2 linked regions of the Nonomuraea africana genome follow. The protein of the gene in region 1 binds, or shares a complex with, the protein of each later gene. Links are inferred from orthologs where the notes say so. Each region holds a gene or a part of one and is shown on either strand. Other genes may lie near its edges. The genes, in order: sucB and H4W81_RS29235.

Evidence for each region.
Region 2: sucB (region 1) and H4W81_RS29235 share a complex: the UniProt entries of both Escherichia coli proteins name them as parts of the 2-oxoglutarate dehydrogenase (OGDH) complex. The link is inferred for Nonomuraea africana from one-to-one orthologs.

Annotation. Positions count from the first base shown.
Region 1 is NZ_JADBEF010000001.1:4,629,545-4,640,704, forward strand. The notes cover bases 4,939-7,921. They hold sucB (2-oxoglutarate dehydrogenase, E2 component, dihydrolipoamide succinyltransferase), read left to right. Parts: upstream 4,939-5,677; coding sequence 5,678-7,165; downstream 7,166-7,921. Other genes in these bases: lpdA (dihydrolipoyl dehydrogenase), read left to right, coding at 4,939-5,656; H4W81_RS21915 (TIGR01777 family oxidoreductase), read left to right, coding at 7,273-7,921. Outside these bases: H4W81_RS21880 (adenosylcobinamide-GDP ribazoletransferase), read left to right, coding at 1-306; H4W81_RS21885 (CPBP family intramembrane glutamic endopeptidase), read right to left, coding at 423-1,301; H4W81_RS21890 (SdpI family protein), read right to left, coding at 1,387-2,355; H4W81_RS21895 (GntR family transcriptional regulator), read right to left, coding at 2,352-2,699; H4W81_RS21900 (leucyl aminopeptidase), read left to right, coding at 2,796-4,253; more of lpdA, read left to right, coding at 4,292-4,938; more of H4W81_RS21915, read left to right, coding at 7,922-8,166; H4W81_RS21920 (Type 1 glutamine amidotransferase-like domain-containing protein), read left to right, coding at 8,204-8,941; lipoyl(octanoyl) transferase LipB, read left to right, coding at 9,001-9,675; H4W81_RS49405 (zinc ribbon domain-containing protein), read right to left, coding at 10,024-10,353; lipA (lipoyl synthase), read left to right, coding at 10,883-11,160. UniProt on the Escherichia coli protein: E2 component of the 2-oxoglutarate dehydrogenase (OGDH) complex which catalyzes the second step in the conversion of 2-oxoglutarate to succinyl-CoA and CO(2).
Region 2 is NZ_JADBEF010000001.1:6,167,110-6,179,433, forward strand. The notes cover bases 3,725-7,871. They hold H4W81_RS29235 (multifunctional oxoglutarate decarboxylase/oxoglutarate dehydrogenase thiamine pyrophosphate-binding subunit/dihydrolipoyllysine-residue succinyltransferase subunit), read left to right. Parts: upstream 3,725-4,029; coding sequence 4,030-7,671; downstream 7,672-7,871. Other genes in these bases: H4W81_RS29230 (B3/B4 domain-containing protein), read left to right, coding at 3,725-3,825; H4W81_RS29240 (hypothetical protein), read right to left, coding at 7,730-7,871. Outside these bases: H4W81_RS29215 (NAD(P)H-dependent amine dehydrogenase family protein), read left to right, coding at 143-1,201; H4W81_RS29220 (MBL fold metallo-hydrolase), read right to left, coding at 1,219-2,277; H4W81_RS48840 (response regulator transcription factor), read left to right, coding at 2,849-3,115; more of H4W81_RS29230, read left to right, coding at 3,181-3,724; more of H4W81_RS29240, read right to left, coding at 7,872-8,530; H4W81_RS29245 (CU044_5270 family protein), read right to left, coding at 8,548-9,609; H4W81_RS29250 (RNA polymerase sigma factor), read right to left, coding at 9,602-10,183; H4W81_RS29255 (DUF6104 family protein), read left to right, coding at 10,305-10,487; H4W81_RS29260 (DUF4097 family beta strand repeat-containing protein), read left to right, coding at 10,579-11,379; H4W81_RS29265 (PadR family transcriptional regulator), read left to right, coding at 11,376-12,095; H4W81_RS29270 (oxygenase MpaB family protein), read right to left, coding at 12,081-12,324. UniProt on the Escherichia coli protein: E1 component of the 2-oxoglutarate dehydrogenase (OGDH) complex which catalyzes the decarboxylation of 2-oxoglutarate, the first step in the conversion of 2-oxoglutarate to succinyl-CoA and CO(2).

The sequences.
Region 1 (11,160 bases):
ACCTGGGCGTGCGCCGTGGGCGTACCCTCCGCCAGGCCCGGCGGGCTCGGCGACATGGTGGCGGGCACCGTACGGCGCCGCACCGCGCTCCTCGTCACCCTCGCCGTGGTCGCCGTCGCGGCGCTGGCGGGCGTGCTGCTGTCGCGGGTGGTGCTTCCGCTCGCCGTCCTGGCCGGGCTGGGGGCGGCGCTGGCGCTGCTCCACCATGCACGGCGCAGGCTCGGCGGAATCACCGGCGACGTGCTGGGAGCGCTCGTCGAGACCGCGACAGCCGCCGTGCTCGTGGCGTGCGCGCTGCTGAGCTGACCGCCGGCGCCGCCCCAGCGGGCCGGCGGTACTCCGCCGACCCGACGGGCCAACCCGCCCGAGGGGATCCAATCCACCCGAGTGGATCCACCCCACCCGATGAGAGGTGACCCGGTTCAGCTGACCGGTTGCTCCTGCCGTACAGGGGCGAGCTTGAAGACCACAACGGCGAGGACGGCCAGCACCGCCCAGCCGACGAGTCCCGTGATGCCCGCGACCACCGTGTCGGGCGGCGCGGCCGCGTCGCCGAGCAGGAGCGCCAGCGACGCGGCAGGGTTGAGCACCGCGTGGCCGATCACCGCGGGCCAGACGCTGCCTGTGCGCAGCCGCAGCCAGCCGAACAGCATCCCGGCAGGCACGCAGAACCCGACGAAGAGCAGCGCCGCCCAGGGGCCGAGGCCCGGGTAGTTGTAGCCCAGCGCGGTCGCCGGAGCGTGCCAGAGACCCCAGATCACGCCGGACAGCACCAGCCCGCCGAACACCCCCCGCGCGGCCACCAGCCTCGGCAGCAGCCAGCCGCGCCAGCCCCATTCCTCGCCGAGCATGGGGATGAGGTTCAGGACGGGCAGGACCAGCGTCGAGACCACCACCTGGACGAGCAGCGCGGTGTGCGGGTCGTCGGGCAGGGGCATGCCCGTGGCGCGGATCGTGGTGGTGAACAGGCTCAGGCGGCCGAGGTCGAGCGAGACGAGCCCGAGGGCCGCGGTCAGCGCGAGCGTGCCGTACACGACCAGCGGGACGGCCGCCCAGGTCGCGAAGAACAGTGCGACGGTGCGGCCCCTGCGCGCGCCCAGGGTCAGGCCCGTCTCGCGGGCCCAGGCGCGGAACGGCGTGCGCCTGACCGCCCAGACGGCCAGCACGCCGAGCGTGGGGGTGAACATCATCAGGCCGACAAGGGGACCGAAGAGGGGGTCGGCCAGTCCGTCGCCGAGCCAGAGGGGAAGCGCGAACAGCCAGGCCAGGCCGTACGCGACGAGCAGGAAGAGAGGGATCACGAGCGGCTCCAGGCAGGAGGAACGGAGGGACGTCTGCTGCTGGAGGGGTGCGGGTCGGCGGGCAGGAAGGGCTCGTGGCGGTTGGTCATCGGCCGACGCGCTCCTCGAGGAGGGCGTTGAGCAGGGCGGCGCCGCGCGCGGCGTCGTCGACGCTGACGAGGAGCTGCCCGCCGGAGCGGTAGCGCAGCACCAGGCAGTCGCCGCCGCGCAGCATGATCGCCGCGCTGCCGGGCACGCCGCGCAGCCCCCAGCCGCCGACCTGGCTCGGGTGGCGCACCTCGGACCAGGCGCTCTCGATCTTCGAGAGCCTGATCCTGCGCACCGGCCAGCCGAGGGGGCCGAAGCCGATCGCGACGCCGTCCTCGGTGATCCGCACGGTGGCGGAGGAGGTGGCCAGCCCGGCCACCAGGACGAGCGCCGAACCGCCGAGCAAGGCGGAGGCGGGGCCCTCCATCAGCCCCATCAGCGTGAACACGCCCAGTGCGAGCGTCAGGACGCCCGCGCCCACCGCGAGCGCGACCAGCCAGACGTTGGTGACCCTGCTGACCCACACGGAGCGCTGTCCCGCCCTGAGCCGCAGGCGGGGAGCGGCCTCGTTCCGCGGCCGCTCCTGGTCGGGCGCGCCCCTGAACAGGAAGCCCGCCAGGACGCCGGCGGCGGCCGCCACCGCCATGGTGGCGGCGACGCCCCAGCCGGCGGGCCTGGCCAGGGTCCAGTCGGCGACGTCGAGGTTGGCCTGGAGGATCGACAGCTCCATGCCGATCACGAACAGGCCCCAGCCGAACAGGAAGCCCCACCAGTAGGCACGGCTCAGTCTGCGCTCGAAGGCCCTGCCGTGCAGGACGACGCCCACCATGACCGCCAGCGCCACGAGCGCCATGGCCACGGTGAACAACAGGTTCTGGGTGAAGGAGAGGGAGTTGTCGGGCCCCGCGTCGCTCCAGTGCGTCGCGAGCGGGTCGGGAAGTCTGTCACGGAGGGCGAGGGGGACGCCCACGAGAACCGTGGTGACGAGCAGCCCCCACATCCCTGCTGCGGTCAAGGCCCTGTTCATGGCAGCTCCTTCAATACGTCGATGAGGTCGTCGCGGCTGTAGCCGTACTTCTTCGCCTCCTCGAGCAGGTCGCGCGCCCGCTGGACGATCAGGGCGCGACCGGTCGATCCACCCGCCACACTCACCCCTCTGCCTCTCCTGAACTCCAGGAGGCCCTCGTCGCGCAGGTCGCGAAGGGCGCGAAGGACGGTGTTGGCGTTGATGCCGAGCGCGTCGGCGAGGTCCCTGGCCGGAGGGAGGCGATCCCCAGCCATGTAGGAGCCGTCGCCGATGGCGCGCCTGATCGCCCCCGCCACCTGCTCGTGCAGGGGGCGAGGGTCGTTGAGATCAAGGGTGAGCAACATGGTGCTATCAACAGTAGCACCATTTTGATGGGCGGTATTGGTAGGATGAACCCCTGTTTATGAATAAGCCGCCAACCGTGGATAGCATCGGTCTACGTGACCACTGTGCGGCTGAACTCAGCAGATCCCGTCTCGTTCGACACCGACGCCCTGGTCGTCGGATTCCTGTCCGGCCCACAGGGCCCGCGCTCCTCGATCGAGGCGGTCGACGGTGCCTTCGGCGCCGCGCTCGCCACTGTCGCCTTCACCGGCAAGGCCGGTGAACTGGCCAAGATCCCCACGTTCGGCGCCATCACCGCGCCGCTGCTGGTCGCCGTCGGTCTCGGTGAGTCCGCCGACCAGGAGGGGCTGCGCCGCGCCGCCGGCGCGGCCGTCCGCTCGCTCGCCGGCACCGCCCGCGCCGCGCTCGCGCTCCCCGCGTCCTCGGCGGAGGAGGCCGAGGCGGTCGCGCTGGGCGGCCTGCTCGGCGCCTACGGCTTCGACAAGTACCGCACCAACGGCGAGCAGAAGGCCCCCGTCGCCGAGATCGAGGTGCTGACCTCGGCCGGCGGTTCCGCCGAGCGCGTCTCGATCATCGCCGACTCCGTCTCGCTGGTCCGCGACCTGGTCAACACCCCGCCCTCCGACCTGTGGCCGGCCAAGTTCGCCGAGATCGCCGAGCAGGAGGGCGGCAAGGCCGGCCTGAGCGTCGAGGTGCTCGACGAGAAGCAGCTCAAGGAGGGCGGCTACGGCGGCATCATCGGCGTCGGCCAGGGCTCGGCCAACCCGCCGCGGCTGGTCCGCCTGGCCTACACCCACCCCGAGGCGGCCAAGACGCTGGCCTTCGTCGGCAAGGGCATCACCTTCGACTCGGGTGGCCTCTCGCTCAAGCCGTCCGCCGCGATGGACTGGATGAAGTCCGACATGGGCGGCGCGGGCGCGGTCTTCGGCGCCCTCGTCGGCATCGCCCGCCTCGGCCTCAAGGTGAACGCCGTCGGCTACCTCTGCCTGGCCGAGAACCTGCCGAGCGGCACCGCGACCCGCCCCTCCGACGTGCTGACCAGTTACAGCGGCAAGACCGTCGAGGTGCTCGACACCGACGCCGAGGGCCGCCTGGTCCTCATGGACGGCATCGCCCGCGCCGCGGAGGACGACCCCGACCTGATCGTCGACGTCGCCACCCTGACCGGCGCGCAGATCGTCGCCCTCGGCTGGCGTACGGCCGGCGTCATGTCCAACGACGACGCGGTCCGCGAGCACGTCGTCGAGGTCGCCAACGCCGTGGGCGAGGGCGCGTGGGGCATGCCGCTGCCCGAGGAGCTGCGCAAGGGCCTCGACTCCCCCATCGCCGACATCGCCAACCTCCAGCCCGAGCGCTGGGGCAGCATGCTGGCCGCCGGCATCTTCCTGAAGGAGTTCGTGCCCGAGGGCAGGCGCTGGGCGCACATCGACATGGCGGGCCCCGCCTTCAACAAGGGCGAGCCGCACGGCTACACCCCGAAGGGCGGCACCGGCGCCATCACCCGCACCCTCATCGGACTGGCCGAGAGGGCCGCAACGGGCCTTAACAAGTGAAAAGATGACGGCATCACCATCCGACAAGGAGCTTTCCTGTGGCCTACGACATCGTCGTCCTAGGTGGCGGTAGCGGTGGCTACGCCTGCGCCCTGCGGGCGGCAGAGCTGGGCAAGACGGTCGCGCTGATCGAGAAGGACAAGATCGGCGGCACCTGCCTCCACCGGGGTTGCATCCCCACCAAGGCCCTGCTGCACTCGGCAGAGATCGCCGACGAGACCCGCGAGAGCGAGGCCTACGGCGTCAAGGCCCGCTTCGACGGCATCGACGTGCCCGGCGTCCACGCCTTCAAGGACAAGATCGTCACCCGGGCCTGGAAGGGCGTTCAGGGCCTGCTGAAGTCGGCGGGCGTCACGATCGTCGAGGGCGAGGGCAAGCTCGTCGGCCCCAACCGCGTCCAGGTGGGCGCGGAGGTCTACGAGGGCGGCAGCATCGTCCTGGCCACCGGCAGCGCGCCCAAGTCGCTGCCCGGCCTGGAGATCGACGGCGAGCGCGTCATCACCAGCGAGCACACGCTGAAGATGGACCGCGTCCCCACCTCCGTCATCGTGCTGGGCGGCGGCGTCATCGGCGTGGAGCTGGCCAGCGTCTACCGCTCCTTCGGGGCCGAGGTCACGATCGTCGAGGCGCTGCCCCACCTGCTCCCGCTGGAGGAGGAGTCGAGCTCCAAGCTGCTGGAGCGGGCCTTCCGCCGCAGGGGCATCAAGTACGAGCTGGGCGTCTTCTTCGACAGCGTCAAGACCACCGACACCGGCGTGGTCGTCACTCTGGCCAACGGCAAGACCCTCGACGCCGAGCTGCTGCTGGTGGCCGTGGGCCGCGGCGCGGTCAGCGCGGGCATCGGCTTCGAGGAGCAGGGCGTCACGATCGAGCGCGGCGCCGTGGTCGTCGACGAACACTGCCGCACCAGCGTGCCGGGCGTCTACGCCATCGGCGACCTGATCCCGACCCTGCAGCTGGCGCACGCCGGCTTCGCCGAGGGCATCATGGTGGCCGAGCACATCGCGGGCCTCAACCCGCCGCCGATCGACTACGACGGCGTGCCGCGCATCACCTACTCCGACCCTGAGGTCGCCTCGGTGGGCATCACCTCCAAGCAGGCGGCCGAGCGGGGCATCGAGATCGTCGAGCAGGTCTACGACCTGGCCGGCAACCCCAAGAGCCAGATTCTCGGCACCTCGGGGGCCGTCAAGGTCCTCGCCCAGAAGGACGGCCCCGTCGTCGGCGTCCACATGGTCGGCCGCCGCATCGGCGAGCTCGTCACCGAGGGCCAGCTGATCTACAACTGGGAGGCCCTCCCCGCGGAGGTCGCCCAGCTGATCCACGCTCACCCGACCCAGTCCGAAGCCATGGGCGAGGCCATGCTGGCGCTGGCCGGCAAGCCCCTGCACGTCCACAACTAAGAACTCGAGGAAGACATACCCATGCCGGTCTCCGTACAGATGCCCCAGCTCGGCGAGAGCGTGACCGAGGGCACGGTAACCCGTTGGCTGAAGAAGGAGGGCGAGCGCGTCGAGGCCGACGAGCCGCTCCTCGAAGTGTCGACCGACAAGGTCGACACCGAGATCCCGTCGCCGTCGGCGGGTGTCCTGACCAAGATTGTCGTCGCCGAGGACGAAACCGTCGAGGTCGGCGCCGAGCTTGCGATCATCGACGAGCACGGCACCGAGGGCGCCCCCGCCGCGGCTCCCGAGGCCGCCCCCGAGCCCGAGCCCGAGCCGGAGCCCGAGCCCGAGCCCGCTCCCGCGCCGGTCTCCTCGATCCCGCAGCCCGCGCCCGCCGCCCCGCAGGCCGCGCCGGCTCCTGCTCCGGCTCCCGAGCCCGTGCAGGCCCAGGCTCCCCAGGCTCCCGCGCCGGCTCCCGAGCCCGTGCAGGCCCAGGCGCCCGCCCAGGCGCCGAGCCCGCTGCCTTCGGCCGGTGAGAGCCCCTACGTCACGCCGCTGGTGCGCAAGCTCGCCAACGAGCACGGCGTCGACCTCGACTCGCTGAACGGCACCGGCGTCGGTGGCCGCATCCGCAAGCAGGACGTGCTCGAGGCCGCCAAGGCACAGCGTGAGCAGGCCGCGCCCGCGCCCGCCGCGCCCGCCGCCCCCGCCGCTCCCGCCGCCCAGGCGCCCGCCGCCCCCGCGGCCGCGGCCGCTCCGGCTCCGGCGGCCGCCGCTCCCGAGGCGGTCCAGGTCGACACCACGCTGCGCGGCCGTACCGAGAAGATGACGCGTCTGCGCCAGACCATCGCCAAGCGCATGGTCGAGTCCCTGCAGACCGCGGCCCAGCTCACCTCGGTCGTCGAGGTGGACGTCACGAAGATCGCCCAGCTGCGCAACCGCGCCAAGGACGAGTTCTTCCGTCGTGAGGGCGTCAAGCTGACCTTCACGCCGTTCTTCGCGATGGCCGCCGTCGAGGCGCTCAAGCAGCACCCGAAGCTGAACGCCACGATCAACAACGAGACCAACGAGGTCACCTACTTCGACGTCGAGAACCTCGGCGTCGCCGTCGACACCGACCGCGGCCTGCTCGCGGCGGTCGTCAAGGGCGCGGGCGACCTCAATCTGGCCGGTCTCGCCCGGAAGATCACCGACGTGGCCCAGCGCACCCGCGACAACAAGGTGACGCCCGACGAGCTCACCGGCGGCACGTTCACGCTGACCAACACCGGCAGCCGCGGCGCGCTGTTCGACACGCCGATCCTGAACCAGCCGCAGGTCGGCATGCTCGGCACCGGCGCGGTCGTCAAGCGTCCCGTCGTGCTCGACACGCCCGAGGGCGAGGTCATCGCGGTCCGCTCGATGGTCTACCTGGCGCTGACCTACGACCACCGCCTGGTCGACGGCGCCGACGCGGCCCGCTTCCTCACCACGATCAAGCGCCGCCTGGAGGAGGGCCGCTTCGAGGCCCAGCTGGGCCTGGCGTAACACCCGAGGTGGCAGCATCGGGCGCCCGCGGAGCTCTCCGCGGGCGCCCGCTCCCGTTCCACCGCCCGTACGGCAGGCGCGACGACCTCGCGGCGTAGGGTGGATGAATGGCGATCATCGTGACAGGTGCGTCGGGGCTGCTCGGAAGCGCGCTGGTCGCGGCGCTGAAATCCGATGGCCACCAGGTCGTACGGCTGGTGCGCCGGGAGCCGCGCAGCGCGGAGGAGTCGCGCTGGGACCCCGGGCAGGAGTTCGTCGACAGGACCGTGCTCGAGGGCGCCCACGCGGTGGTGCACCTGTCGGGCGCGAGCCTCGGCGAGCGGCGCTGGAGCGAGGCGTACAAGCGGGAGATCGTCGCCAGCCGCGTCGAGAGCACCAGGACACTGGCCACCGCGCTGAAGGGACTCGAGCGGCCGCCCGAGGTGCTGCTGTCGGCCTCTGGAGTGGGCTTCTACGGCGACACGGGCGACCGGGTGACCGACGAGAGCGGGCCGCGCGGCGAGGGCTTCCTGGCGGAGCTGTGCGAGTGCTGGGAGGAGGAGGCGGCCGTCGCGGAGGAGGCGGGCGTCAGGACGGTACGGCTGCGCACCGCGATCGCGCTGAGCGGGAAGGGCGGGGCGCTCAGGCAGATGCTGCCGGTGTTCAGGATGGGGCTCGGGGCGCCGCTGGGTTCCGGGCAGCAGTGGTGGGCCTGGATCTCGCTGGACGACTGGGTCCGCGCCGCCCTCCATATCCTGAAAAATCGGGATCTGGTGGGGCCGGTCAACCTAACCTCCCCCGAACCGGTGACCAACAAGGAGTTCACGAAGGCGCTGGGCAGAGCCCTGAAGAAGCCGACGATGCCGATCCCCGTGCCCGGTTTCGCGCTGCGCACCGCGCTCGGCGGCTTCGCGGACGAAGGGTTGCTCATCGGGCAGCGAGCCGTACCGGCGAAACTACTTGACACGGACTTCAGGTTCCTGCATCCGACCCTCGACGATGCGCTGACCGCCGTACTCTAGTGAGCCATTCGTCCGACTCAACCGTGGGGGTTACACAATGAGCAGGTCAGGACAGTCGCACATCCTCGCCATCGGCGGCGGGTCCTTCAGGCAGACCGACCGCTACGGTTTCATCGCGGCCAGCCCGCTGCTGCGCTACGCCCTTGACCTCACCGGCCAGGACCGGCCGAAGCTGGGCCTGCTGGCCACCGCGACCGGCGACGACTCCGACTGGCTGCTCAAGATGTACGGCGCGTTCGCGGGCTGGGACGTCGAGGTGAGCCACCTGACGGTCTTCCCGATGCCCAATGTCGAGGACCCGAAGGCCTGGATGCTCGAGCAGGACATGATCTACGTCAGCGGCGGCAGCGTGGCCAACCTGGCGGCGCTGTGGCGGCTGCACGGCCTTGACGAGGCCTTCGAGGAGGCGTGGAAGGCGGGCGTGGTGCTTGCGGGGCAGAGCGCGGGCGCGCTGTGCTGGCACGTCGGCGGCAACACCGACTCCTTCGGGCCCAAGCTGCGCACCTGGGCCGACGGCCTGGCCCTGCTGCCCTACTCCTGCGGCGTCCACTACAACTCCGACCCGCAGCGCCGCGAGCTGCTGCAGGCGTCGGTCGCCTCCGGAGAGCTGCCCGCCGGCTACGCCGCCGACGAGGGCGTCGGCCTCCACTACGTCGGCACCGAGTTCATCCAGGCCGTCACCGTCGACCCCGCGGGCTACGCCTACCGGCTCGAGCACGACGGGGCGGGCGGGGTCAAGGAGTTCAGGATCGAGCCGAGGCTTCTCACCGCATGACGGCTGAGCTGGGGCAAAGGAAGTCCCACGGGCGCGTTTCTTGTGAGTAACCTTGGTCTGTGGCGAAGCTGACGATTGTCCGTCTTGGCGTGGACGTGCCCTACGAGCAGGCATGGGCGCTCCAAAGACGCGTCCACTCCCACCGGGTCGCGGGGTCGCTCGGAGACACCGCGCTGCTGCTGGAGCACGCACCCGTCTACACCGCGGGCAAGCGCACGGCGGCGCACGAGCGGCCCGCTGACGGCACTCCCGTCGTCGACGTCGACAGGGGCGGCCGCCTCACTTGGCACGGGCCCGGCCAGCTCGTCGGTTATCCGATCATGCGGGTCGGCGACATCGGGGCCTACGTCCACGCGCTCGAGGACGCCATGATCCAGATCTGCGCCGACTTCGGCGTGAGCGCGGGCCGGATCGAGGGGCGCAGCGGCGTCTGGGTGGCCGGCGACGGCGGGCCCGACCGGGCGCTGGGCGCGGTCGGCATCAGGATCGCGGGCGGCGTCACGATGCACGGCTTCGCGCTCAACTGCGCCAACGACCCCAGCTGGTTCAACAGGATCGTGCCCTGCGGCATCGCCGGCGCCGCCGTCACCTCGCTGTCGCAGGAGGCGGGGCGGCGCGTCGTGGTCGACGAGGTCATGCCGTACGCGGAGAAGCGGCTGGCCGAGGCGCTGGAGGCGGAGCCGTACGAGATGCACGAGGAGGACCTTCTCCAGGCGGTGGCCAGACAGCGCTGACCCGTCGGCTGACACCGTCGGCCGACATCGTCAGCTGACACCGTCATGGGCCGCCTCTAGGATCGGCGGCATGCGACGGATCGCCGCGCTCGTCCTTTCCCTCGCTGTCCACGCGCTGACCCTCGGCTTCGTCGTGCTCGGCGGGTAGATCGCGTCGCCTCTCCCTCGTTGTTCGTGTCGTGGCCGCTCGGCGCCTTCCTCGTCGCGGTCATCGGCACCGAGCTGAGCGGCCAGTACACCAGAGCGGCAGGCGGGTTCGGCCTCATCACGTGAGAGACTTGACTTCTCCCCGCCATGAATGAATGACGGGGATTCTCCCGCCTCGCGACGGGATGGTTACTGCTGCTTCTACGCCGCTTGCGCGGTGGAGGTTTCGGGCGGTGCCAGGATCGGGATTGCCTTTCCTGGTCTTACCTGCCCTTCACAGTCGTTTCGGGTGTCCACCAGCCCGGCGGCCACGTCGTTCGGGGACCGAAGGCGGATGCCTTCGGCGAGGATGTTGAGCGCGGCCGCGAAGTCACGGTCGTGGTGTTCGCCGCACTGCCGGCAGTCCCATTCGCGGACGTCGAGGGCGAGTTTCCCGACCTGCCAGCCGCAGCACGGGCAGAGCCGGGAGGAGGGATACCAGCGGTCGATCCGGATGAACTCGCGCCCGTACCGGGCGGCTTTGCCCTCCAACAGGCGCAGGAACGAGCCCCAGGAGGCGTCGGTCGTGGCGGGACTTGAAGACGGGCAGGCCCATCTTCGGACCCCGGCGCTTGCCGTTCACCGACTCGAAGAAGTTCTTGTACGCCACGTCGAGGTCTCGTAGCGACTGCTGCAACGGCACCGGGGAGACTTCCCCGAGCCACTCCCGCTCCGGGGTCCGCTTCGCGGCGGTGATGCACATCTTCTGCAACTCCACGCCGCCGATCCGGGTCCGGTCGGCCTTCCAAGCGGCTTTGCGCCGCGCGAGCGCGTCGTTCCACACCGCGCGGACACACCCGAACGTCCGGGCCAGCGACTCCCGCTGGGGCGCGTCCGGATACAGCCGGTAGTTGTAGCGCAGCTTCACCGAACACCACCCCCCTTTCGCGACCTTGACGTCCCACGAACTCGAACACGTTATCGTCTGGCCGGTGACCGTGTCAGACGAATACCGCGGGGACGTGTTCACCGCTCCGATCTGAGGCCGAGGCTTTCTGCGGACCTTAGGTAAGCTGAGACGGTGACCGTTGCTCCTGAAGGCCGTAAGCTCCTCCGCCTGGAGGTGCGAAACGCCGAAACCCCTATTGAGCGCAAGCCCCCGTGGATCAAGACCAAGCTCAAGACCGGTCCCGAGTACACCGAGCTGAAATCGCTGGTGCGCAGGGAGGGCCTGCACACGGTCTGCGAAGAGGCCGGCTGTCCGAACATCTACGAGTGCTGGGAAGACCGCGAGGCGACCTTCCTCATCGGCGGTGACCAGTGCACCCGCCGCTGCGACTTCTGCCAGATCGACACCGG
Region 2 (12,324 bases), 1.5 Mb from region 1 along the record:
CACAATATCCCGATGAAGCCGTCGCGGACAGTGATCAGCCAGCCGGATTTCTGCTAGAGTTCTTGACCCCGCTAGGGCGGCGGTCAACGACGACACCCCTCCCTGTAACGGCCCCGCCCACCATCCGGGCTGGAGGCTCTGCATGCCCACACAGCCGCCCCTCCGCGTGATCCAGTGGGCCACTGGCACCGTCGGCCGCTACGCGCTGCGCAGCGTGCTGAGCAGACCGGAGTTCGAACTCGCGGGTGTCCTGGTCTACGACCCCGACAAGGTGGGCGTGGACGCGGGCGAGCTGGTCGGCAGGCCCCCCGCCGGCGTCACCTGCACCGACGACGTCGAGCGGATCATGGCGCTCGACGCCGACTGCGTGCTGCACATGCCGCTGCCCGCCTCCTACTTCGGGCGCGACCAGGCCTCCGACGTCGAGACGATCTGCGCGCTGCTCTCCTCGGGCAAGAACGTGATCACCACGACCGGCTTCGTCTATCCCCGCTCGTACGGCCCCGGCATCGTCGAACGGCTCGAGCAGGCCTGCAAGCAGGGCGGCAGCTCCCTCCACGGCACCGGCATCAACCCCGGCTTCATGAGCGACTTCCTGCCGCTGGCCCTCACCGGGCTGTCGAACAGGGTCGACCACATCTACGTGCGCGAGTCCTCCGACTTCCGCGGCCATCCCTCCAGGCAGATCGTGATCGACCTGGTCGGCTTCACCCGGTCGGCCAAGGACTACACCGCGGCGGTAAGGCCGTACCGGGCCTTCCAGCGCGCGCTCTTCGCCGAGAGCGTGCAGCTCGTGGCCGACGCGCTCGACGTGCGTCTCGACGAGGTGGAGGAGAGCGACGAGTTCGAGCTGGCGACGGAGGAGTTCGAGATCGCGGCCGGGCTGGTGCGCGAGGGCACGGTCTGTGCCTCCCGCTGGGTCTTTTCCGGGCTGGTGCGCGGACGCCCGTTCATGACCGTCGAGTGCGTCTACAAGGCCGACTCGACCAGGGTGCGCCGCTGGCCCGACCCCGGGTTCGCCATCCACATCGAGGGCGTGCCGCAGATGACGGTGACCGTGGACGATGTCTCGCACGGGCTCGCCGCGGCCGCGGCCCGCGCCGTCAACAACATCCCCGCCCTGTGCGCGGCCCCTCCGGGCATCCGCACCATGCTCGACCTGCCGGTCGCCACCGGCCGCCACACCGTCACCCGCCATTGACACTTTCCCGACTAGTTTTACATGGAATGCCAGCGGTCCGCCTCTCCCCGCGTCCGGCGCAGCCGCCCCTTCGCCTCCAGCCACACCAGGTGGGCGAGGGTCTCGTTGTTCGCCGCGCGGCGCATGAACGGCTGGATCGTCTCCCACGGCCGCGACCAGGTGAGCCTGGTCGCGATGTCCCAGCAGGTGACGCCGTCGTGCGCGGCCGCCACGCCGACGATCTCCTCGAGCCTGTCCTCGTGGTGGCCGATCACGTGGTCCACGCGCTCGGCCAGCTCCTTGAAGCGGTACTCGTGCGCCGGCAGCACCTCGTCCACCTCGAACTTGCGCACCGCGACCAGCGCCTCGAGATAGTCGGCCAGCGGGTTGGGCGCCGACTGCGGGTGCACCGCCACCATCGGAGTGATCTTGGCGAGCACGTGGTCGCCGGAGAACAGCACCCTGCGCGACTCCGACACGAAGCACAGGTGGCCGGGCGAGTGCCCGGGCGTCCACACCGCACGCAGGTCCCAGCCGCCCAGGTCGAGCCGGTCGCCGTCCTCCACCAGCCGGTCGGGCTTGGCCATGGTCACCATGTGCCTGATCATCATCGACGCGCCCGCCAGGGTGTCGAGCACGGTCTGCGGCACCCCCGACCGCACCAGGAGCGCCCGCTCCTGCTGCACCAGCGTCTCGACGTAGTCGTCGTCGTACCGGTCGCGCAGCAGGCGGGCGTCGGCGGGGTGGAGGGCGATCCACGCACCGGAGACCTCGCGGACGCGCCCCGCGAGGCCGTAGTGGTCGGGGTGGATGTGGGTGACCAGCACCGCCTTGACGTCGGTGATCGCGTATCCCGCGACGGCCAGCCCCGCCACGAGCGCGTCGTACGCCTCGTCGGTGTTCCATCCCGCGTCGACGATCGCCACGCCGTCCGGCAGTTCGAGCGCGTAGACCAGCACGTAGCGCAGCGGGTTGATCGGAATGGGCACCGGGATCGACCACAGGCCCGGCCGGACCCTCTCGACCTCGGGGAGCGTTCCACCGAGCCAGGCGGCCCGCTGGGCCTCGTTCGCCGCTGTCACCACAAACTTCGACATTTCGCCATTGTTCCAGAACCATATTCTGGCAACCATGTTCTGGCAGGGTCCACCGGTCTGGGACGCCCGCCTAGAATTGCCCGCGTGCTGCGCTGAGCCAGGCTCGCGACCCTGGCGACACTGGGCCTGACCGTGCTGGCGAGCCTCGTCATGCCCGGCATCGGGCTGTTGCGCGAACCCGAGCCCGTGCGGGTCGTCCTCGGCGCGCCCGGCATCGCGCTGTTCGCCGCCGCCCAGTCGGGCGTGCTCTACGCGGCGGTCACTCCTTCGGCGAACCCGGGCGTCCACCGCCGGCTGTTCGCCGCCGCGACCGCGGCCTCCGTCCCGCTCGCGGGGCCGCTGGGCCGCCGTCGACGCCGCGCTGGCCCATCGGCCGGACGTGGCCGTGGTCGACCTGGAGATGCCCGCCCTCGACGGGCTGGCGGTCAGCGCCGAGCTGGCCGCGGCGCTGCCGTCGTGCAAGGTGGTCATCCTGACCGGGTACGGCAAGCCGCCGCTGCTCAAGCGGGCCCTCGACGCGGGCGCGAAGGGCTTCCTGCCGAAGGGTTCACCCGGCGGCGCGCTGGCCGAGGTGATCAGGCGGGTCCACGCGGGAGGGCGCTACGTCGACCCCGCGCTGGCCGCCGACGCGCTGACCGCGCCCGAGTGCCCGCTGACGCCGCGCGAGCTCGAGGTGCTTCGGCTGGCGGAGTTCGACACGCCGGTGGCGGTGATCGCCCGCCGTACCCACCTGTCCGGCGGCACGGTCCGCAACTACCTGGCGGCGGTGGTCGCCAAGCTCGGGGTCTCGAGCCGGGCCGAGGCGTTCAGCCTGGCCCGCGAGCACGGCTGGCTGTAGGGCGTTCCACGCCAGGGGCACGGGTCCCGCTCAGGCGGCCGGCGCGGTCGTCATACGCTGGACACATGCTAGACGACATCACCGTTGATCCCTCTGTCACCGCGCTGCGGCCCGACTTCGCCGTCCTCGCCATCACCGCGCACGGCCTGCGCAACGGCCCGACCGACGACAGGTCGCGCGGCTGGCTGGCCGGGGCCCGGCCGGTGCCGAACGACCACGAGAAGCTGGAGTCGTGGCGGGAGGCCTACCGGGCGTTCGGCGCGAAGCCGTCGCGGACGCGGCCCTCGGTGGACGCGCTCTCACGCAGGCTGCCGCTGCCCGAGATCAACCAGGTCGTCGACGCCTACAACGCCATCAGCGTCAAGCACGTGCTGCCCATCGGCGGCGAGGACCTCAACCGGTACCAGGGCCCGGCGCGTCTGGTGCGGGCCGTGGGCGACGAGCCGTCCGAGGAGGCGCTCGGCACGCCGGAGCCCGGCGAGGTCGTCTGGCGCGACGACCTCGGCGTCACCTGCCGCCGGTGGAACTGGCGCCAGGTGGCGCGCACCAGGATCACGGAGGAGACCACCGACGCACTCTTCCTCCTGGAGCGCCTGGAGCCGTTCTCCCTGGAGGAGCTCAAGGTGGCCGGGGAGGAACTGGCCGACCTGCTGACCGAGATCACCCCGGAGGTGCGCATAGTGACGAGACTCATTGTTAGCGGGACGTAAAACTCCCGCCAGAGTGTTGATACCGAATGGTAACAATGACTGCACCCCCATGATTGACTAGGGAGGCGTGACCACTTTGGACTGTCCTGAGAGGATCAGGCGAAGTGGCCCCGCCTCACGGGCGCACGTTGCCGGTCTGGGCGAGTAGCCTTGGACAGGTTCTCTATCATCAACGCCGATCTGCGGAAGAGGGCGATTTCCGCCGTGTCGTCTGAGTCGTCGCGGACAAACCCGCTGGCAAGCTTCGGTCAGAACGAATGGCTTGTCGACGAGCTGTACCAGAAATACCTCCAGGACCCCGAGTCTGTTGACAAGGCCTGGTGGAACTTCTTCGCTGACTACAACCCTGACTATGGACCGGGCCGAACCCCGGCCAGGGAGGCGGCGAACGGCACAGCGACCGCGCCCGCCCCCACCGCTCCGAAGGCCGCCGTGACCACCACCGCAACCGAGAAGCCCAAGGTCTCCACCCCCGTGCCCGCCGGCGCAGAAGAGGTCAAGCTGCGCGGCGCCGCAGCGCGCACGGCGGCCAACATGGATTCCTCGCTCACCGTGCCCACCGCCACCAGCGTCAGGGCCATCCCCGCCAAGCTGCTCATCGACAACCGCATCGTGATCAACAATCACCTCGCGCGCGGTCGTGGTGGCAAGGTCTCCTTCACGCACCTGATCGGCTACGCGATCGTCAAGGCGCTGAAGGCCATGCCGGAGATGAACTACTCCTACACCGAGGTCGACGGCAAGCCGACGCTGATCAAGCCTGAGCACATCGGCCTGGGCCTGGCGATCGACGTGCAGAAGAGCAGCGGCGAGCGCCAGCTCCTCGTGCCGTCCATCAAGGCGGCCGAGGACATGGACTTCCGGCAGTTCTGGATGGCCTACGAGGACATCGTCCGCAAGGCCCGCTCCGGCAAGCTGGGCGTCGACGACTTCACCGGCACCACGATCTCGCTGACCAACCCCGGCACGATCGGCACGGTCCACTCCGTGCCGCGTCTCATGCCCGGGCAGGGGACGATCATCGGCGTCGGCGCGATGGAGTACCCGGCCGAGTACCAGGGCGCCTCGCCCGACACGCTCTCGCGCCTGGCCGTCTCCAAGGTCATGACGCTCACCAGCACCTACGACCACCGGATCATCCAGGGCGCCCAGTCGGGCGACTTCCTGCGCACGATCCACCGGCTGCTGCTGGGCGAGGACGGCTTCTACGACGAGATCTTCGAGGCGCTGCGGATCCCCTACGAGCCCGTTCGCTGGACCCAGGACGTCTCCGCCTCCCACGACGACGACGTCGCCAAGTCCGCGCGCGTGATCGAGCTGATCCACGCCTACCGGGTCCGCGGCCACCTCATGGCCGAGACCGACCCGCTGGAGTACAAGCAGCGCAAGCACCCCGACCTCGACATCCAGTCGCACGGCCTCACGCTGTGGGACCTGGAGCGCGAGTTCGCCACCGGCGGTTTCGGCGGCCGTCCGCTGATGAAGCTGCGCGAGATCCTGGGCGTGCTGCGCGACTCCTACTGCCGCACGGTCGGCATCGAGTACATGCACATCCAGAACCCCGAGGAGCGGGCCTGGATCCAGGCGCGGGTGGAGAAGGCGCACGCCAAGCCCGACCGCGAGGAGCAGCTGCACGTCCTCGCGCGGCTCAACACGGCCGAGGCGTTCGAGACCTTCCTGCAGACGAAGTTCGTCGGCCAGAAGCGGTTCTCGCTCGAGGGCGGCGAGTCCCTCATCCCGCTGCTCGACTCGGTCATCAGCGAGGCGGCGGGCGAGGACCTCGACGAGGTCGTCATCGGCATGGCCCACCGCGGCAGGCTCAACGTGCTGGCCAACATCGTGGGCAAGTCCTACGGCCAGATCTTCGGCGAGTTCGAGGGCAACATCGACCCGCGCACCGCGCACGGCTCCGGCGACGTGAAGTACCACCTGGGCGCCAGCGGCACCTTCACCGCGCCGAACGGCAAGACCATCATCTCCTCCGTGGTCGCCAACCCCTCCCACCTGGAGGCGGTCGACCCGGTCCTCGAGGGCGTCGTGCGCGCCAAGCAGGACCTGCTGGAGCGCGGCGAGGAGGGCTTCTCGGTCCTGCCCGTGCTCGTCCACGGCGACGCGGCCTTCGCGGGCCAGGGCGTGGTGGCCGAGACGCTCAACCTGTCGCAGCTGCGCGGCTACCGCACCGGCGGCACCGTGCACATCGTGGTCAACAACCAGGTCGGCTTCACCACCTCGCCCGCCTCCTCCAGGAGCTCGGTCTACGCGACCGACGTGGCGCGGATGATCCAGGCACCGATCTTCCACGTCAACGGCGACGACCCCGAGGCCGTCGTCCGCGTCGGCAGGCTGGCCTACGAGTACCGCCAGACCTTCCGCAAGGACGTCGTCATCGACATGGTCTGCTACCGCCGTCGCGGCCACAACGAGGGCGACAACCCGGCCTACACGCAGCCGCTGATGTACGACATCATCGACGCCAAGCGCTCGACCAGGAAGCTCTACACCGAGGCCCTGATCGGCCGCGGCGACATCACGGTCGAGGAGGCCGAGTCGGCGCTGCGCGACTACCAGGCCAAGCTCGAGCAGGCCTTCACCGAGGTCCGCGAGGCGGCCAAGCACCCCGCCGACTCCGGCGAGCTGCAGGTGCCCGCCACCGAGGTGGTCAAGTGGTCGCACGCCGACACGCCCACGGCGATCACCGACGAGACGCTCAAGCGCGTCGTCGACACGCAGCTCAACCTGCCCGAGGGCTTCACCCCGCACCCGCGGCTCGCGCCGATCATCCAGCGGCGCGGTCAGATGGTCGAGCAGGACGCCATCGACTGGGGCATGGGCGAGACCATCGCCTTCGGCTCGCTGCTGATCGACGGTCACCCCGTCCGCCTCGTCGGCCAGGACTCCCGCCGCGGCACGTTCGTCCAGCGCCACGCGGTGCTGGTCGACCGGCTCACCGGTGAGGACCACACCCCGCTCAAGGCCTTCAACCAGGACACCACGAAGTTCTACGTCTACGACTCGCTGCTGAGCGAGTACGCGGCGCTGGGCTTCGAGTACGGCTACAGCGTGGTCAGGCCCGACGCGCTGGTGGCGTGGGAGGCCCAGTTCGGCGACTTCGTCAACGGCGCCCAGACGATCATCGACGAGTTCATCTCGTCCGGTGAGCAGAAGTGGGGCCAGAAGTCCGGCGTCGTGATGCTGCTGCCGCACGGCTACGAGGGTCAGGGCCCCGACCACTCCTCGGCCCGCATCGAGCGCTTCCTGCAGGTCTGCGCGCTCGACAACATGACCGTCGCCCAGCCGACCACCCCTGCCAACTACTTCCACCTGCTGCGCTGGCAGGTGCAGTCGGGCAGGCACAAGCCGCTGGTGGTCTTCACGCCGAAGTCGCTGCTACGCCACAAGAAGGCGACGTCGAAGGCCGTCGAGTTCACCGCGGGCACCTTCCAGCCCGTCATCGGCGACACCACGGTCGACCCCGGCAAGGTCACCAATGTCGTGCTGTGCTCGGGCAAGGTCTACTACGACCTGATCGCGGCCCGCGAGAAGTCGCCGGCCGCCGAGAACACCGCGATCGTCCGCCTCGAGCGGCTCTACCCGTTCCCCGAGGACGAGCTCAACGCCGAGCTCGCCCGCTACGGCTCCACTGTGGAGCTGGTCTGGGCGCAGGACGAGCCGGTCAACATGGGGCCGTGGCCGTACCTCACGCTGAAGCTGGCGGAGAACCCCGACCTGTTCGGCGGCCGCCGCCTGCGCAGGGTCTCCCGCACCGCCAACAGCTCCCCCGCGACCGGCTCGCACGCCGCTCATGACAGGGAGCTGGAGGAGATCCAGCACGCGCTGTTCGGCTGACAGATCGAAGAACGCCCCGGCCTTTGACAGGCCGGGGCGTTCCGCTTTCCCTGGGGTGCTACCAGGCGAAGGGCATGCCGAACTCCGCGTAGACCTTCTGCTGGAGCTTCCACGCCACGGGCGAGTAGGCGGCGTAGAAGTCCTTGCCGCAGGCCAGGTCGTCGAGCGCGGCCTTGATCTCCTTCTTCAGGTACGGCCTCGCCTGGTCGGGCGTCAGGCTCGGGATCAGGCGCGCGGCCTTGACCGGAGCCCGCATGCCCTGCTTGCGAGCGACCTCCGTGCGCTCGTCGACGAAGGCCTTGACGCCGCGCTCGGCCAGGTCCGTGGGCTTGGCCGCGGTGACCTTGAGGCAGGTGGCGAAGGCGCTGCCCAGCTTGACCAGGTTCGCGGAGCCGTCGAGCTCCTTGGCGGCCCGTTCGTCGTACGCGGCGCTGAGCTGGCGGGCGTAGTCCTCCAGCGAGCTGACCTCCTTGCCCAGGACGCTCTTGACCGCCCCGACGAAGCACGTGTTCTCGGCCGCCTGGTATGCCTTCTGCCGATCCTCCGGCAACGCCATCACGATCTTGTTATTGGGGTGCTCGTTCCTCAGGGGTTCGGGGTGGACGAGCAGGGACCAGACGCCGAAGCCCTTCTTCGCCCGCTGGGCCCGCAGGGCGGCGTAGTCGCCGTTGCGGGCCTTGCGCTCGGTGTCGCTCAAGGTGGCCTTGGCGTGATCGGCGGGCAGGTACTCGAACCCCGCCGCCTTCATGCAGGAGACCTTGGCCTGTTCAAGGTCGACCGCCTTGGTGTAGGCGGTCTCGTATTCGGGTGACGGGCTGACGACGACAGCGGCCGCCAGAAGGGCGTTGATCAGCAACATGCTGCGGATGTCCTTTCCTAGCAGGGGATCTTCAGACGGGAAGCGTCGGGTGCGGGCTCGGGCATGGCGTCGGCCAGCTCCACCCCGAGCAGGGCGGTGCCGGTGACGGTGCCCTTGGGCACGACGAAGGTGTGGCCGCCGGGGGTCTGGGTCCGGTCGGCGGTGGTCACGTACCGGGTGCCGAGGTAGCGGTAGGTCTCCTTGTCGAAGACCAGCTCGGAGCGCAGGTACTCGCTCTCGTCCATGCCGACGGCGAGGCCGGGCCGTCCCGCGGCGTCGGTGACGTCGGGGAAGAGCCTGATGCCCTTCAGGCTCGACGCCACCTCGAACAGCGGCGCGGCCAGATCGGGCCTGGCGGCGGACTTCTCGATCAGGCCGCTGATCGTCGACCACAGGCGCAGGTTCTCCGGACCGCTCTGTTTCGCGGCGACCTTCTCGATCCTGGCGCGCAGCGCGGCCACGTCGGTGGGCCAGTCGCCGAGCCGCAGATAGGAGAGTTCGTCACCGGGTGCCCTGTCGCAGGAGGACTCGTAGTAGCTGTCCTCGACACCGGTGTCCCACGGTCCCGAGGGGACGGGCCCGCTTCCCGGCGCCGGAGCGGCCGACTTGCGCTCCTCCCTGACCAGCCACGGCCGGCCTGGAGCGGCGGGCTCCCACCGGTCCTCGGCGACCGTCAGGATCACCTGACGGGTTCCGGCGCCGTCCCTGGGCCCGACCATCAGGTTCTGCATGGCCACCGAGCTGACGTGCAGGTACTGGCCGGGGCCCGGTCTCAGCTCGCCCTGGTCCTCAGCCGCGTCCGCCGCCCTGGCGAGCAGTTCCCGGGCGCTGGCGGGCGGCGCGGCCCCTGGCACGATCACCTGGACGGCCAGCACGGTCACGGCCGCCGCGGCCACGACGGCCAGGCCCTTCGGCACCCACCCGCCGAGGATCCGGCGCGGCCCCCGCACCCGCCGGTCCCGCTCCTCCTGGTTCACCGTGTAGGCCCGCTCCAGCAGGGCCCGGCTGGTGGCGAGGTGTCCCGCCGATCCCTCGGGCGTGTCCGCCCACAGTCGCCGCACCGCGTCCATCTCATCCATCGAGGCCGTCCTCCCATGTGTCCTCCAGTGCCTGACGGGCCTTCTTCCTGGCCCTGTTGAGCCGCGAGCGGACCGTCCCGACCGGGATGTCCAGTGCGCGCGCGACCTCCTCGTAGCTCAGTCCGACCCACGCGACCAGCAGCAGCACGTCGCGGTCACCGGCCTTCAGCCCGGCGAGCGCGGCGACCAGGGGCCGGTTGACGGTCAGCGTGGACACGCTGTCCTCGACCAGCCCTCCGGTGATCTCCGCCGGGTCCACGCCGCCGCGGACGTAGGCCCGATAGCGGGAGAGCTCGTCCCTGCGCCGCTTGCCGATCACGTTCGAGGCGATGCCGTACAGCCATGGCCTGGCGTTGGCGTACTCGGGGTCGTAGCGGCGGCGGTGCTGGAAGGCGGCGAGGAAGGTCTCGGAGACGACGTCCTCCGCGGCGTCGGGCCCGAGCCTGCGTGCCGCGTACCTGTGCAGCTGCGGGGCGTGGCGGTCGAACACCGCGGCGAACGCCTCAGGTTCCTGCCACGAGCGCCGGATCAGCTCGGCGTCGGCGACCTCGGTGGTCGCGGCGGGCTGGGACATATATGGCCTTTCGGTGCGGTGATCGAACGCCTGTACTTACCGGCTCGCCCGCGAAAGGTTCACGCCGTCTCGCGCATTAGAGTTACGCACCGACAAAGGTGCGAGGGAGCAGGAGAGAGAGATGTACTTCACCGACAGGGGGATCGAGGAACTGGTCGAGCGGCGCGGGGAGGAGGAGGTCAGCATCCTGTGGCTGGGTGAGCGGCTGCGCGAGTTCGTGGATCTCAACCCCGAGTTCGAGACCCCCATCGAGCGCCTGGCGACCTGGCTGGCCCGGCACGACTCCGACGACGACGAGGAGTGACGACCGCGCGAGACACGATACATCTTGAGTTTTCACCGAACGCGACATATCGTGTCTTGTGTCGGACGTGTCGGGAACGAAGGACGGAACCATGGCGCATTGGACGATCGAGCAGCCCCAGCAGCTCGCGTTCGACACGGTGAACGCGCTCCACGTGCGCATCGTCGCCGGCCGGCTGGCCGTCCTGGCCAGCGAGGGCCCGCCGACGCTGGAGGTCACCGAGATCGACTCTGCCCCGCTCATCGTCACCCATGACGAGGACGGCACGCTCACCATCGCCTACAAGGACCTCACCTGGGACGGCCTGCTCGGCTGGCTCAAACGATCGGGCCGGCGCTCCAGCACCCTGACGATCACCGTGCCCAAGGACTGCCGCCTCAGCGTCGGCGTGGTCTCGGCCTCGGCCGTGGTGGCGGGGTTCGAGCGGCGCACCAACGTCCGCAGCGTCTCCGGCGAGATCGTCCTGGACGGCGTGAGCGGCGACGTCAGCGCCGAGACCGTCTCCGGAGACGTCGAGAGCCGTGCGATGGAGGGCGACCTGGCGTTCAAGAGCGTCTCGGGTGACCTGGCCGTCGCCGGCGGCGTCCCGAGGCGGCTGAGGGCCAACACGATCTCCGGCCGGATCACCGCCGACCTGGCGCTGCGCCCCACCGGCCACGTCACGCTGACCAGCGTCTCCGGCGACATCCTGGTCCGCCTGCCGCACGACGCGCAGAGCGACGTCACGATCCGCTCGACCTCGGGCCGCCTCGACTCGGCCTTCGACGAGCTGCGCGCGGACGGCCGTCCCGCGGCCAGGTCGCTGTCGGGACGGCTGGGTGGTGGAATGGCCTCTCTCACGGCCAACACGGTCTCGGCCGACGTCACGCTGCTCAAGGGGGAGAAGGAATGAGCCCGGTCTTCGCCCACGGCAGGCTCCGCCTGTACCTGCTCAAGCTCCTGGAGGAGAGCCCGCGCCACGGCTACGAGGTGATCAGGCTGCTCCAGGACCGCTTCCTGGGCGTCTACTCCCCCTCGCCCGGCACCATCTACCCGCGGCTGGCCCGCCTGGAGGAGGAGGGCCTGGTCACGCACGAGGTCATCGACGGCAAGAAGGTGTTCTCGATCACCGACAAGGGCCGCGCCGAGCTCGACTCCCGCCTCGACGAGCTGGCCGACCTGGAACAGGAGATCACCGACTCGGTCCGCGACATCGCCCGCGAGGTCAAGGAGGACGTCCGCGAGACGGTCAAGTCGCTGCGCGAGGAGCTGACCGCGATCGCCAAGGACGTCAAGCGCAGTAGCCGCCAGCAGCAGGCGGACGAGTTCCGGCGGCTGAAGGACCAGCAGAAGCGGCAGTGGATGGACCACGCCACGCACTGGCAGAGCGAGGGCGAGCGCCTGAGCAGGCGGTGGCGCAGCGTCTGGAACGAGGTCTGGAGCGACCTCGGCGGAGCCGGCGAGAACCGCGCCGAACTCGACGCCGAACTGGGCGAGCTGCTGGCCGACTTCGTCGCCACGGTCCGCGAGCAGGCCTCCGACAGCCCCCTCACGCGCGAGAAGCTCGAGCAGTGCCGCGCCGCGCTCGACGAGGCGACCGAGAGGATCCGCGACTCACTGCGCGGGTGACAGCTCCCGCCGCCGGCGCGCGGCCCGCCTGGCACGGTAGGCGATCGGCAGGTAGCGCGCCCGCTCGGGCAGGTGCGGCGTGAGCGCCGCCACCGCCCGGCCGAGCCTGAGCAGCCGCCGCTCGTCCCGCGCCGACCAGGACAGACCCAGCACCTCCCGGACGGCAGGCGGCAGCGTCCCGACGGTGACGAAGTAGTTGAACTCGCCCGACCCCATCCCCACCGGTGTC